DNA from 2 places in the Streptomyces sp. NPDC097619 genome. Region 1 is predicted to be linked to the other one. Evidence: riboswitches for the same ligand, from Rfam matches in the RefSeq annotation. Region 1 holds a riboswitch; the other holds the start of a gene.
What was found. A riboswitch is a leader RNA that binds a small molecule or an ion and turns the genes downstream of it on or off. The one in region 1 is predicted to bind S-adenosylmethionine.
Positions count from the first base shown of each region.

Region 2: it holds a riboswitch for S-adenosylmethionine, as region 1 does, so the genes downstream of both, ABTZ17_RS26865 (aminotransferase class V-fold PLP-dependent enzyme) here and thrC (threonine synthase) in region 1, are expected to answer to the same signal.

Region 1 covers NZ_JBEOSD010000007.1:38,411-45,363, forward strand. The annotation lists gene ABTZ17_RS03440 (glucosyl-3-phosphoglycerate synthase) at 128-1,078, opposite strand; SAM riboswitch class I at 1,326-1,483, shown strand; gene thrC (threonine synthase) at 1,477-2,778, shown strand; gene ABTZ17_RS03450 (MoaD/ThiS family protein) at 2,817-3,095, shown strand; gene ABTZ17_RS03455 (cold-shock protein) at 3,639-3,842, shown strand; gene groL (chaperonin GroEL) at 4,182-5,801, shown strand; gene ABTZ17_RS03465 (Uma2 family endonuclease) at 6,095-6,697, shown strand; gene ABTZ17_RS03470 (PTS transporter subunit EIIC) at 6,702-6,953, opposite strand, start outside.
Region 2 covers NZ_JBEOSD010000120.1:16,226-23,178, forward strand. The annotation lists gene ABTZ17_RS26845 (NYN domain-containing protein) at 1-392, opposite strand, end outside; gene ABTZ17_RS26850 (hypothetical protein) at 442-684, opposite strand; gene ABTZ17_RS26855 (rhomboid family intramembrane serine protease) at 840-1,544, shown strand; gene ABTZ17_RS26860 (Lrp/AsnC family transcriptional regulator) at 1,541-1,822, shown strand; gene ABTZ17_RS26865 (aminotransferase class V-fold PLP-dependent enzyme) at 1,923-3,356, opposite strand; SAM riboswitch class IV at 3,585-3,701, opposite strand; gene trpD (anthranilate phosphoribosyltransferase) at 3,807-4,895, opposite strand; gene qcrB (cytochrome bc1 complex cytochrome b subunit) at 5,060-6,688, opposite strand; gene qcrA (cytochrome bc1 complex Rieske iron-sulfur subunit) at 6,685-6,953, opposite strand, start outside.

The sequences.
Region 1 (6,953 bases):
CCGGCCCACCCGGGCTCAAACGTCCCCCGGACGCGCCGAGCCCCATGTCACACGGACACCCGGTCCCCCGCCACGCCCCCGCGCGACGCCCCGCGCCGCGCCGCCCGAAGCCCCCCGCCCCGCCCGCTCAGGCCACGCGCCGGGCCCGGTACTCCTCGATCTCCCGCATCGGCGGCCGCTCCTCCGTGTCCACCGGGTACGTCCGCGGCTCGAAACCCGCCTCGCCCCGCTCGAACTGCACCAGCTCGGGCCGCACCAGATGGCCCCGCGACAGCCGGACCTGAGCCGTCCGGTAGATCGCCGCCGCCATCCGGCCCAACGCCCGGCCGTCCTGGTGCCGGTGCACCCGGACCCCCACGTCCACCTGCGCCAACGCGTCCAGACCCACCGTGTGCAGGGCGTCCACCAGCAGCCCCAGCTCCACCCCGTACCCCACCGGGAACGGCAGCCGCTCCAGCAGCGACCGGCGCACCGCGTACTCCCCGCCCAGCGGCTGCACGAACCCGGCCAACAACGGCCAGTGCAGGTTCAGCAGCGGTCGCGCCACCAACTCCGTCACCCGGCCGCCCTGTCCCGGGGCGCTGCCCAGCGGCCGGTCGTACATCGCCTTGACGAACTGCACCTCCGGATCGGTCAGCAGCGGACCCACGATCCCGGACACGAACGCCGCCTCGAAGTCCCGCAGGTCCGCGTCCACGAAGCAGACCACGTCCCCCGTGGTCACCAGCAGCGACCGCCACAGCACCTCGCCCTTGCCCGGCACCGCCGGGATACGCGGCAGCACCTCGTCCCGGTGCACCACCCGCGCCCCGGCCTTCGCCGCCACCTCCGCCGTCCGGTCCGTGGATCCCGAGTCCAGCACCACCAGCTCGTCCACCAGGGGCACCGGCAGCCCGTCCATCAGCTCCCGCCGGACGACCGCGACGATCTCCCCGACCGTCGCCTCCTCGTTCAGGGCCGGCAGCACCACGCTCACGGTGGTGCCCGAGGCCCGTTTGGCGGCCGCCAGACGGGCGAGCGGGCGGTCGGCCGCCGACCAGGACCGGCGGGCAAGCCAGCGCTCCACCTCTTCCAGCACGGTCAGCACTCCCTGTCTGCGTGGTCCGCGCCGCCCCGTCGAGCGCGGCGGTCCGCGAATTCCGTTGTTTCCATGGTCTGGGCGGGTGTTGAGGACAGGAATGTGACCCATCTCGCGGATCGGACGACTGTCTCAACCACCCCGCCCTTCGGTTACAGTCTTGAACAACGCGGACGACCATCGCATGTCGGGGTCGCTCCGCGCACAAACGCCCGGCCGCGCCCACGTGCTTCCGCCGGTGCCATACCGCTCATCCAGAGGGGCAGAGGGACACGGCCCGTTGAAGCCCCGGCAACCCTCCAGTCGGTTATCTCGCGCATCCGCAACATGCCCGCGAGGCCACCACCGGCTAGGGAAGGTGCCAATTCCGTCTCGTGGCGACGTACGCCACGGGGAAGATGAGGAGAAAGGGCCTCGCCATCATGGCTGCACAGACCGCCACCCGTACCCGGACCGACCTCGGCCCCGCCACCGGACTCTCCTGTCGCGAGTGCGGAACCCGCTTCGAACTCGGCCCGATCTTCGCCTGCGTCGAATGCTTCGGCCCCCTCGAAGTCGCCTACGAGCTGCCGCTCGGCGACCCGGAGGCCCTCCGCGCCCGCATCGAGTCCGGCCCGAACAACATCTGGCGCTACGCCCCGCTGCTGCCCGTCCCCGCGGACGTCGCCGACAAGCCCAGCCTGAACCCCGGCTTCACCAAGCTCGTGGACGCGCGGAACCTCGCCAAGGCCCTCGGGGTCACCGGCAAGCTCTACGTCAAGGACGACTCCGGCAACCCGACGCACTCCTTCAAGGACCGCGTCGTCGCCATCGCCGTCGAGGCCGCCCGCGCCTTCGGCTTCACCACCCTCTCCTGCTCCTCCACCGGCAACCTCGCCGGCGCCGTCGGCGCCGCCGCGGCCCGCGCCGGCTTCCGCTCCTGCGTGTTCATCCCGCACGACCTGGAGCAGGGCAAGGTCGTCATGGCCGGCGTCTACGGCGGCGACCTCGTCGGCATCGAGGGCAACTACGACGACGTCAACCGCTTCTGCTCCGAGCTCATCGGCGACCCGCTGGGCGAGGGCTGGGGCTTCGTCAACGTCAACCTCCGCCCCTACTACGGCGAGGGCTCCAAGACCCTGGCCTACGAGATCTGCGAGCAGCTCGGCTGGCAGCTGCCCGACCAGCTCGTCATCCCGATCGCCTCCGGCTCCCAGCTCACCAAGATCGACAAGGGCCTCCAGGAGCTGATCAAGCTCGGCCTGGTCGAGGACAAGCCCTACAAGATCTTCGGCGCCCAGGCCGAGGGCTGCTCCCCGGTCTCCACCGCCTTCAAGGCCGGCCACGACGTGGTCCGCCCGCAGAAGCCGAACACCATCGCCAAGTCCCTGGCCATCGGCAACCCGGCCGACGGCCCGTACGTCCTGGACATCGCCCGCCGCACCGGCGGCTTCGTCGAGGACGTGGACGACACGCAGGTGGTCGAGGCCATCAAGCTGCTGGCGCGGACGGAGGGCATCTTCGCCGAGACCGCGGGCGGCGTGACCGTCGGCGTCACCCGGAAGCTCATCGAGAACGGGCAGCTCGACCCGTCCCTCACCACCGTGGTCCTCAACACCGGCGACGGCCTGAAGACCCTGGAGGCGGTGTCCGGGGACACCGGCCAGACCGCCGTCATCCGCCCCAGCCTGGACGCGTTCCGCGCCGCCGGCCTCGCCTGACCATCCCCTCGCCCTCGCACCCGGAAGGCAGTTCCGCCATGAGCGTCACCGTCCGCATCCCCACCATCCTGCGCACCTACACCGGCGGCCAGGCCGAGGTCCCCGCCGAGGGCGCCACCCTCGCCGAGGTCATCGAGTCCCTGGAGGCGAGCCACCCGGGCATCGCCGCCCGCGTCCTGGACGACCAGGGCAAGCTGCGCCGGTTCGTGAACGTGTACGTGAACGACGACGACGTCCGCTTCGAGGGCGGCCTCGACGCGGCCACGCCGGAGGGTGCCGGCATCTCGATCATCCCCGCGGTCGCGGGCGGCTGCTGACCGCCGGGTCGTTGATCTCCGGGTCCGCCGATCCACGGATGTGCTGATCCATCGGTCCACCCCGGTCGGAAGCTCCGGTTCCGGAGATCTTCCGCCGGGAGGGCCGATTCGGAACCGATAGTTCGGAATTCTGAATTCCGAAACGGATCCCCTGTTTTTCCGGGCGTCACCCCTGATTACCCCCTCCGCCAGAAGCGGAGGGGGTAATTCTGCTTGGTTGGACGCGGTAGGGTTGGGGTAGCGCCCCCTCCCGGAGTGTGCCCCGGACATATGTAGGGGTCGGGTCAGGGGCGACATCGGGCCAATGTGCTTGTGGCATATGGGTCTTGGGCGTGTTTTGTCCCGTCCGAGTTGCCCGGGAGTCCTCCGAAAAAGCGGCGATTGTCGACATATCTTCCTGTCTTGATTTCTCAGCGGAATGACCTGTTGCAGACCGCGTTGGTGCAGATACATTCAGCCGCGGTCGACGCGTTCCGGCGCAAGTTCTGACCCGGGACCGCGGAGTGCGGCCCCGCGCAAGGGCCAGTAACAGGGGAGTTAGGCATGGCTCAGGGCACCGTCAAGTGGTTCAACGCGGAGAAGGGCTACGGCTTCATCGCGGTCGACGGTGGTGCGGACGTGTTCGTCCACTACAGCGCGATCCAGATGGACGGCTACCGCACCCTTGAAGAAGGTCAGCGAGTCGAGTTCGAGATCTCGCAGGGCCAGAAGGGTCCGCAGGCGGACATGGTCAAGCTCGCCAGCTGAGCTCGGCGCGATCGACCACTGACGCTTACGTCGCGAGGGGCCCGCATCCCACCAGGGAGCGGGCCCCTCGCGCATGCCCGGACCCTTCCCGACCGGGTCGCGGCCCGCCCGGATCCCTGTCCCCGCTTGGCTCATCCGTGAGAGCCGCTTGCACTCGGGTGGGTCGAGTGCTAATCATTGGCGTTAGCACTCTCCGGGTGAGAGTGATAAAGACGAGGATCGAGTCGGTGAGGCTCGCGGGCCCGGCGGGGCAAGGAACCGCCAGGTGCGCAGGCCGTCCGTCGCGGGCGCCAGACACGGTCCGGAGCAATCCACCCCAGTCCGGGAGGACCACTTCACATGGCCAAGATCATCGCGTTCGACGAGGAGGCCCGGCGCGGTCTCGAGCGCGGCATGAACCAGCTCGCCGACGCCGTCAAGGTCACCCTTGGCCCCAAGGGTCGCAACGTCGTCCTTGAGAAGAAGTGGGGCGCCCCCACGATCACCAACGATGGTGTGTCCATCGCCAAGGAGATCGAGCTGGAGGACCCGTACGAGAAGATCGGCGCCGAGCTGGTCAAGGAAGTCGCCAAGAAGACGGACGACGTCGCCGGTGACGGTACGACCACCGCGACCGTCCTGGCGCAGGCGCTGGTCCGCGAGGGCCTGCGCAACGTCGCCGCCGGCGCCAACCCGATGGCCCTCAAGCGCGGCATCGAGAAGGCCGTCGAGGCCGTCTCCGGCGCCCTGCTGGAGCAGGCGAAGGATGTCGAGACCAAGGAGCAGATCGCTTCCACGGCCTCCATCTCCGCCGCCGACACCCAGATCGGCGAGCTCATCGCCGAGGCCATGGACAAGGTCGGCAAGGAAGGCGTCATCACCGTCGAGGAGTCGCAGACCTTCGGTCTGGAGCTCGAGCTCACCGAGGGCATGCGCTTCGACAAGGGCTACATCTCGGCGTACTTCGCCACCGACATGGAGCGTATGGAGGCGTCCCTGGACGACCCGTACATCCTCATCGTCAACTCCAAGGTCAGCAACGTGAAGGACCTCCTTCCGCTGCTGGAGAAGGTCATGCAGTCCGGCAAGCCGCTGCTGATCATCGCCGAGGACGTCGAGGGCGAGGCCCTGTCGACCCTGGTCGTCAACAAGATCCGTGGCACCTTCAAGTCCGTGGCCGTCAAGGCCCCGGGCTTCGGTGACCGCCGCAAGGCCATGCTCGGCGACATCGCCATCCTCACCGGTGGCACCGTCATCTCCGAGGAGGTCGGCCTCAAGCTGGAGAACGCGGGCCTCGACCTGCTGGGCCGCGCCCGCAAGGTCGTCATCACCAAGGACGAGACCACCATCGTCGACGGTGCCGGTGACAGCGACCAGGTCGCCGGTCGCGTGAACCAGATCCGCGCCGAGATCGAGAACTCCGACTCGGACTACGACCGCGAGAAGCTCCAGGAGCGCCTGGCGAAGCTCGCGGGCGGCGTGGCCGTCATCAAGGCCGGTGCCGCCACCGAGGTGGAGCTCAAGGAGCGCAAGCACCGCATCGAGGACGCCGTCCGCAACGCGAAGGCCGCCGTCGAGGAGGGCATCGTCGCCGGTGGTGGCGTGGCCCTGCTGCAGGCCACCCAGGTCTTCGAGAAGCTGGAGCTGGAAGGCGACGAGGCCACCGGTGCCGCCGCCGTCAAGCTGGCCCTCGAAGCCCCGCTGAAGCAGATCGCCGTCAACGCCGGCCTCGAGGGTGGCGTCGTGGTGGAGAAGGTCCGCAACCTCACCCCGGGTCACGGCCTCAACGCCGCCACCGGCGAGTACGTGGACCTCATCGCCGAGGGCATCATCGACCCGGCGAAGGTCACGCGCTCCGCGCTGCAGAACGCGGCCTCCATCGCCGCGCTGTTCCTCACCACCGAGGCCGTCATCGCCGACAAGCCGGAGAAGGCCGCCGCCGCTCCGGGCGGCATGCCCGGCGGTGACATGGACTTCTGATCGGCCCCACCGGCTGATCGGCTGTTCTCCGGGCCCGCACCCGCGGACCCACCGAGGGCGGCACCCCATCCCGGGGTGCCGCCCTCGGGCGTTTCCGGGTGCGGACGTTTCCGGGTGCCGACGTGATCCCCCCGGGGGTGCGGGCCGTGACCCCTTGCACCCGGGGCGCAGCACCGGCACGGGATCGCTGCGCCGCTCCTTCGAACGTGGGACGCTGGACCCCGAGCGGCGACCGTCCCGCCGCACCGCCGATCTGAGCTCCCGCACATGGGCCACAGGAGAGGGGACCCGCGATGACCGCTGCGATGGTCGAAGGCGACCACGGCTCCGACGGTCTGCCGTGGGACTACCTGCTGCAGAGCTGGCGCGAACTGGACGTGCCGGAGGGCTGGCGCGCCGAGATCGACGAAGGACGGATCACGTTGGTACCGCCTCCCCACCGACACCACAACAGCATCGCCGCCCGCCTCCAGCGCGCGCTCTACGGCGTCATGCCCCCGGAGTGGGACTGCTACCAGACCCTGGGCATCGAGGTGGCCCGACTCGGCAAGCTGTACGTCCCCGGCCTCGTGGTGATGCCCACGGACGTGGTCGACGACGTGGATCCCGAAGTCAGCGCCCCCGTGGACGCCGCCGAAGCACTGCTCATCGTGGAGATCACCTCCAAGGGCAACGCGGAGGACGACCGAAAGAAGAAGCTCTGGGCCTACGCGCACGCCCCGGTGCCGGTCTACCTCCTGGTGGACCGCTTCGACCCGACCGGGCCGACCGTCACCCTCTACACCGGGCCGGAGAACGGTGCGTACAAGCACGCCGAGCGGGCCGCCTTCGGCGACCCGCTCGTGCTGCCCGAGCCCTTCTCGCTGGAGGTGGACTCCGCCGGGTTCCCCCGGTGAACCGTCAGGTCAGGGCGGGTTCCTTCGAGGCGGGGCCCGTCGTGCCCGGCGCGCCCGGGCCGTCGGAGGCGGGGGCGTCCTTCGCGGCGGGGGTCGGGTCGTCGCCCGTGTTGAACTCCGTGAGCATCTCCGGGGTGAAGCCGAAGAAGTACGTGGCCAGGAAGCCGACCAGGTAGCCGACGAGCAGGCCGCCCGCGTAGATCGCGACGGTGGTCAGCAGCGAACCGGAGCCGTCCAACAGCGGGAACAGCGCCCA
Region 2 (6,953 bases), on a different contig from region 1:
TGGACCTCCTCGCCCGCGGCGGCCACCAGCTTCACCCAGCCCGGGGGGCGCAGCACGTAGGCCGCGGCGGCCACGTCCAGGGGATCGGCCGCCGCGGGCGGGGCCCCCGCCTCCAGGGCGGCCGCCAGCTCCGGCTGGGCCTCCCGCAGCCGCTCCCCGATCCGCCCGCGGAAGACCGCGTCGCTCTCCAGGGCCGCGGCCATGGCGTTCCCGGCGAACTTCGCGCGCCGGGTCGGCGTGAAACGGGCGTACTGGCGCAGCTGCGCCGGCAGGTCCGCGACCGTCAACCCGCCGAAGGCGTCCGAGACGAACGCGACGACCCGGCGCCGCACGCCCTCCGGCAGCGGGCGGTCGAGCGCCTCCGCGGCGTCGCCACCGCTTGCAGCGTCCACAATCCGTCACCCCTACCGTGAGAGAACCACCATCCGGGCCACGCCTCCCTCAGGAGTCCGCGCCCGGCCTGTCCACGAGCTCGATCCGGTCCACCGCGTTGCACCAGCGGCAGCGGACCGATTCGATGGTCTCACTGAGCACCTCGCGCTCCTCCACCTTCGGCGCTCCGGCGAGGTCCAGGTGGACGTACTCCACCACCTTCGACGAACGGGTGACGTCGAACCGCGTCAGGTTGCCGCACAGGGTGCAGCGCCAGCGCGTCGCATCGGTCGGCAGGGGAACCGTCGTCATCGGGTCGCTCTCTCCTAGGCAGGGTGCGTGAGTACCGCTCGTAACCCTACGGCCTGTGGGGGGTGCCGCGCGGGCCCCCGTCCTCCATGCGAGACACGGCGGGGCAACCCGTCCGCTTCCTCCCCGTACGCCATGCTCTGGCCATGATCGCAAGCATGACCGCACGGTGGTTCCGGGGCCCCGTGGTCACCCACGCGCTCATCGCGGCCTGCTCCCTCGCCTTCCTGCTGAGCCCGCTCTCCGGCTTCGGGGCGCCCACGACCACCGGCCCGGAGCTGCTCGACGCCCAGGACGCCTACCTGCGGCGCTGGGGCGTGGTCCCCGCCGAGCTGTTCACCCCCTCGCTCCGCACCGCGCTCACCCCGCTCACGGCCCTCTTCGTGCACGGCAGCTGGCTGCACCTGCTCGGCAACATGCTCTTCCTCTACGTCTTCGGCGTGATGACCGAGGAACGCATGGGCCGGCTCCCCTTCACCCTCTTCTACCTGGTCTGCGGCTACCTCTCGCTGGTGGCCTACGCCGCCGCCAACGCCGCCTCCGACCGCACCCTGGTCGGGGCCTCCGGGGCCATCTCCGGGATCCTCGGCGCCTTCCTGTGCCTCTTCCCCCGCGCCCGGGTCACCAGCGTCTTCCCGTTCCTCTTCTTCCTGCCCCTGCGCTTCCCCGCCTGGATCGTGCTGGTGTTCTGGTTCGTGCTCCAGTGGCTGGCCGCGCAGCGCGCCGGCAGCGGCCCCGGGGTGGCCTACCTGGCCCACCTGTCGGGCTTCACCCTGGGGTTCTGCCACGCCTGGGTGTGCTATCGGCGTACGACTAGAGTGAGCAGCCCAGTACCGGCCACCGAGGGAGACAACCCGCCGTGATCACCGCTCTCGTCCTGATCAAGACCAGCGTGGACCGGATCCCCGAGATCGCGGAGTCGATCGCGGCCCTGGAGAACGTCAGCGAGGTCTACTCCGTCACCGGCACCTACGACCTCATCGCCCTGGTCCGGGTGGCCCGCCACGACGACCTCGCCGACATCATCCCGGGCCGCATCAGCAAGATCCCCGGCGTCGAGGCCACCGACACCCACGTGGCCTTCCGCACCTACTCCCAGCACGACCTGGAAGCGGCCTTCGCCATCGGCCTGGACGCCTGAGCCATCCCGCCGGATCGGGCCCGGGACACGCGCGGGGCCGCGGTGGGGGGCACGGAACAGGCCGTTCCGTCCCCCCACCGCGGCCCCGCGGCCGTACGGCTCAGACCGCCGGGACGCAGCGGCCGTCCTCGGTGCGGTACTGCCAGCGGGCGCCGTCCGACACCAGCTCCTTGACGGCCCGCACGAACCGCTCCACGTGCTCGTCCGGGGTACCCGCGCCGAAGCTGACGCGGATCGCGTTCAGCGAGCGCTCGCCCGGGGCCGCCTCCGGCGCCCCGCACTCCCCCGGCTCCTGCGGCTCGCTGCCCAGCAGGGTGCGCACCAGCGGGTGCGCACAGAAGAGCCCGTCCCGGACCCCGATGCCGTACTCGGCGGACAGGGCCGCCGCGAAGTGCGAGCTGTTCCAGCCCTGCACCACGAACGAGATCACCCCGACCCGCGGCGCCTCGTCCCCGAACAGCGACAGCACCTTGACCTCCGGAACCTCCGCCAGCCCGGCCCGCACCCGCGCCACCAGCTCCTGCTCCCGGGCCACCAGGCCCTCGAACCCGGCCTCCTTCAGCGCCCGGCAGGCCGAGGCGATGGCGTAGACGCCGATGACGTTCGGGGAGCCGGCCTCGTGCCGGGCCGCGGTGGTGTGCCACTCCACCTCCACCCCGCCGTCCTCGCGCCGCGCCACCTTGCGGGAGGCCCCGCCGCCCGCGAGGTAGGGCTCGGCGTCCTGGAACCAGTCGGCGCGGCCCGCGAGCACGCCCGAGCCGAAGGGCGCGTACAGCTTGTGGCCGGAGAAGGCCACCCAGTCCACGTTCAGTTCCCGCACCGACACCGGGTGGTGCGGGGCCAGCTGGGCCGCGTCCAGCACGATCCGGGCGCCGTGCGCGTGCGCCGCCGCCGCCAGCTCCTTCACCGGCCACAGCTCGCCGGTCACGTTCGAGGCCCCGGTCACGCACACCAGCGCCGGCCCCTGGGGGTCCCGGCCCGCGAGCGCCCGCTCCAGGGTGGCCACCGCCTCGGCCGGGGTGCGCGGCGCGTTCAGGTACGTCACCCGGGCGTCCCGCCACGGCAGCAGCGAGGCGTGGTGCTCGGTCTCGAAGACGAACACCTCGCAGCCCGCCGGGATCACCCGCGCCAGCAGGTTGAGGGAGTCGGTGGTGGACCGGGTGAAGACCACCTGGTCGGCGGGGCGGCAGTCGAGGAACTCGGCCACGGTGGCCCGGCTCTGCTCGAACAGGTCCGTGGACAGCTGCGAGAGGTACCCGGCCCCCCGGTGCACGCTGCCGTAGTAGGGGGCGTAGGCGGCCACGTCGTCCCAGACCCGCTGGAGGGCGGGGGCGCTGGCGGCGTAGTCGAGGGCCGCGTAGGTCACCTCGCCACCGGTCACCAGGGGCACGGTCACGTCCCGGCCGAGGACGGGCAGCAGCGGGGCGGAGCCGTGGGCCGCGCAGGCGGGGTCGGCGCCCTCGACGCAGCAGGCGGGGGCCGGGACGGAGGCGGCGGGGGTGGTGGTGACGGCGGCGTGCGGGTACGCGGACATGGCGGAATCTCCCGGTGGGGCAGTGCGGAATGGCTTCGACGGACCCGTACGGCGCGGCGCTCCGGGGCTCCGGAACGGCGGACGGCGGTACGGGGTGGTGCCTCGACGCGGCGGGGGGCACGGAAGCCCGGCCCGGGCGGAGGGTGAAGAAAGGGCGCTACGCGCCTATCGCATTCGCTTGCTCACGGAAAACGCTCCTCGAGGACCAGGACCCCTGGTGGTTCGAGGGGTCCGCGCTTGCCGCAGACCTCGCTGCCTGCGGCCTGGTCATCACCCGGGGCACCCCGCCACGGACGGAGGGTTGCCGGACAGCAAGCCGGGGCCTCAACGCTGTCACTCGTGACCTGCCATGCATCCTGCCACAAGATCCGGTACGCGCAAGCCCCGGTCCGCGATGCGGACCGGGGCTCGGCGCGGAGGGCACGCACGGAGAAGCCGTGCGCCGGGCGCTCAGGCGTTGCTGACGGCCACCCAGCGCTCCAGGGCGGCCCGGGCGGAGCCGGAGTCCACCGACTCGGCCGCCAGGGCGATGCCGGCCCGCAGCCGCTCCTCCAGGGAGCCGGAGCCCAGCCGGGGCTCGGCCCCGTCGATGCCGTCCACGGCCACCAGGGCGGCCGCCGAGTTCAGCAGCACCGCGTCACGGACCGGGCCGGTCTCACCGGCCAGCAGGCGCCGCGCCACGTCGGCGTTGTAGGAGGCGTCGGCCCCGCGCAGCGCGGACACGTCCACCAGCTCGATGCCCACGTCCCGCGGGTCGAAGGCGAGCTCCTCCACGGCCCCGTCACGGACCCACCAGACCCGGGAGGTGGCGGTCGTGGTCAGCTCGTCCAGGCCGTCGTCCCCGCGGAAGACCAGCGCGGAGGAGCCCCGTTCGGCGAGCACCCCGGCCATGATCGGGGCCATCCGGGCGTCCGCGACCCCGGTGGCCTGGGCCCGGACCCGGGCCGGGTTCGTCAGCGGGCCGAGGAAGTTGAGCGGGGTGCGGATCCCGAGGTCCTTGCGGGCCGTGGCGGCGTACCGCAGCGCCGGGTGGAACTTCACGGCGAAGCAGAAGGTGATGCCCGCCTCCTCGGCGACCTGCGCCACCCGGGCCGGGGTGAGGTCCAGGTTGACGCCGAGTTTCTCCAGCACGTCGGAGGCCCCGCTCGCGGAGGAGGCGGCGCGGTTGCCGTGCTTGACCACCTTGGCGCCGGTGCCCGCCACCACGATGGAGGACATGGTGGAGATGTTGACGGTCTTCGCGCCGTCGCCGCCGGTGCCGACGATGTCCACCGTGCGGCCCGGGACCTCGATCAGATTGGCGTAGGCGTACATGGTCCGCACGAGACCGGTGTACTCCTCGACGGTCTCGCCCTTGGCGCGCAGGGCCACCGCGAAGCCCGCGATCTGGGCGTCGGTGGCCTCCCCCCGCATGATCCGGTCCATGGCCCAGGCGGTGTCGTCCGCGGTCAGGTCACGCCCGGCGACGAGGGTTTCGAGAACGGCCGGCCAGGACCGGTCCGCCACGCTGTCGCCGCCTGCCGGGGTCACAACGTTCATGGTCCACTCCTGGGTCCACAGCCGAAAAGTAAGGGCCCCAGCCTATCCAGCCCCGGAGACGGCAAAGAGCCCCGTCCACCGAGTGGACGGGGCTCTCGCCGTGGCGATCAGTCTGCGACCGGAGGGGATCCGGCCGGTTCAGCCGAAGCTGCGATCAGCGGGGATCAGTGGTGGCCGTGGCCGCTCTGGATCTCCTTGAACTCCTCCGCCGTGGGCTTCGGAATCTGGTTGTCCTGACCGTAGTACGCCTTGCTCAGCTTCACCCGGGTCTTCTCCAGGCGGTTCACCTTGCGCTCCACGCCGTTCTCGTCGACCAGGGGGCCGATCTCGGCCGGCTGGTACTGGTGGTGCGCCGTGAGCGTGTGCAGCTTGGCGGCCGGCAGCGGCTCGTGGACCTCGACGAACTCACCGTGCGGGAGCCGCTTGATGATGCCGGTCTCGCGGCCGTGCAGCACCTTGTCGCGGTCGCGGCGCTGGAGACCCAGGCAGATCCGCTTGGTGATGACGAACGCGATGACCGGGCCCACGAAGAAGCCGATCCGGGTGAACCAGGTGATGGCGTTGATCGACAGGTGGAAGTACTGCGCGAACATGTCGTTTCCACCGGCGATCAGCAAGATGACGTACCAGGTCAGCCAGGCCACACCGAAGGCGGTACGGGTCGGGGCGTTGCGCGGGCGGTCCAGGATGTGGTGCTCGCGCTTGTCGCCGGTGACCCAGGACTCCACGAAGGGGTAGACCGCGATCGTGGCCAGCACCAGCGGGAAGATCACCAGCGGGACGAAGACGCCCAGGACCAGCGTGTGGCCCCAGAGGTTGATCTCCCAGCCCGGCATGGCACGGATGAGGCCCTCGGAGAAGCCCATGTACCAGTCCGGCTGCGCGCCCGTGGACACGTGGTCCGGGACGTACGGGCCGAGCGCCCAGATCGGGTTGATCGAGGCGATCGCCGCGATGGCCGCGATGACACCGAAGACCAGGAAGAAGAAGCCTCCGGCCTTGGCCATGTAGACCGGCAGCAGCGGCATGCCCACCACGTTGTTGTTCGTGCGGCCGGGGCCCGCGAACTGGGTGTGCTTGTGGTAGAAGACCAGGATCAGGTGGGCCACCAGCAGGCCGAGCATGATGCCCGGCAGCAGCAGGATGTGGATCGAGTAGAACCGGGCCACGAAGTCGTGGCCGGGGAACTCGCCGCCGAAGAGGAAGAACGACAGGTACGTGCCGACGATCGGCACGGACAGGATCGCGCCCTCCATGAAGCGGACACCGGTGCCCGAGAGCAGGTCGTCCGGCAGGGAGTAACCGGTGAAACCGGTGAACATGCCGAGGACCAGCAGCAGGAAGCCGAAGACCCAGTTGACCTCACGCGGCTTGCGGAACGCGCCGGTGAAGAAGACGCGCATCATGTGCACCATCATCGCGGCCACGAAGATCAGGGCCGCCCAGTGGTGGATCTGCCGGATCAGCAGACCGCCGCGCACGTCGAAGCTGATGTCCAGGGTCGAGGCGTACGCCTCGGACATCCGGACACCCTGCATGGGCACGTACGAGCCGTGGTACACGACCTCGTTCATGCTCGGGTGGAAGAACAGGGTCAGGTAGACGCCCGTCAGGATGATGATGATGAAGGTGTAGAGGCAGATCTCGCCGAGCATGAAGGACCAGTGGTCCGGAAAGATCTTCCGCATGTTGGACTTGGCCAGGGTGTAGATGCCCAGGCGGCCGTCCGCCCAGTCGGCGACGCGCTCGCCGGCCGGGGCCTTCCGCTGATCGTTGGCAGTGGTCGTGCTCATCCGCGCTCCCAGAAAGCAGGGCCGACGGGCTCTTCGAAGTCGCCGAGCGCCTCGAGGAAGCCTTCGTCATTCACGCCGATCCGCAGCTGCGGGAGAGCGTGACCGGCGGGGCCGAAGATGACGCGGGCACCGTCGGAGAGGTCGAAAGTGGACTGGTGGCACGGGCAGAGCACGTGGTGGGTCTGCTGCTCGTACAGGCTGATCGGGCAGCCGACGTGGGTGCAGATCTTGGAGTAGGCCACGATGCCCTCGTGGGACCACTCCA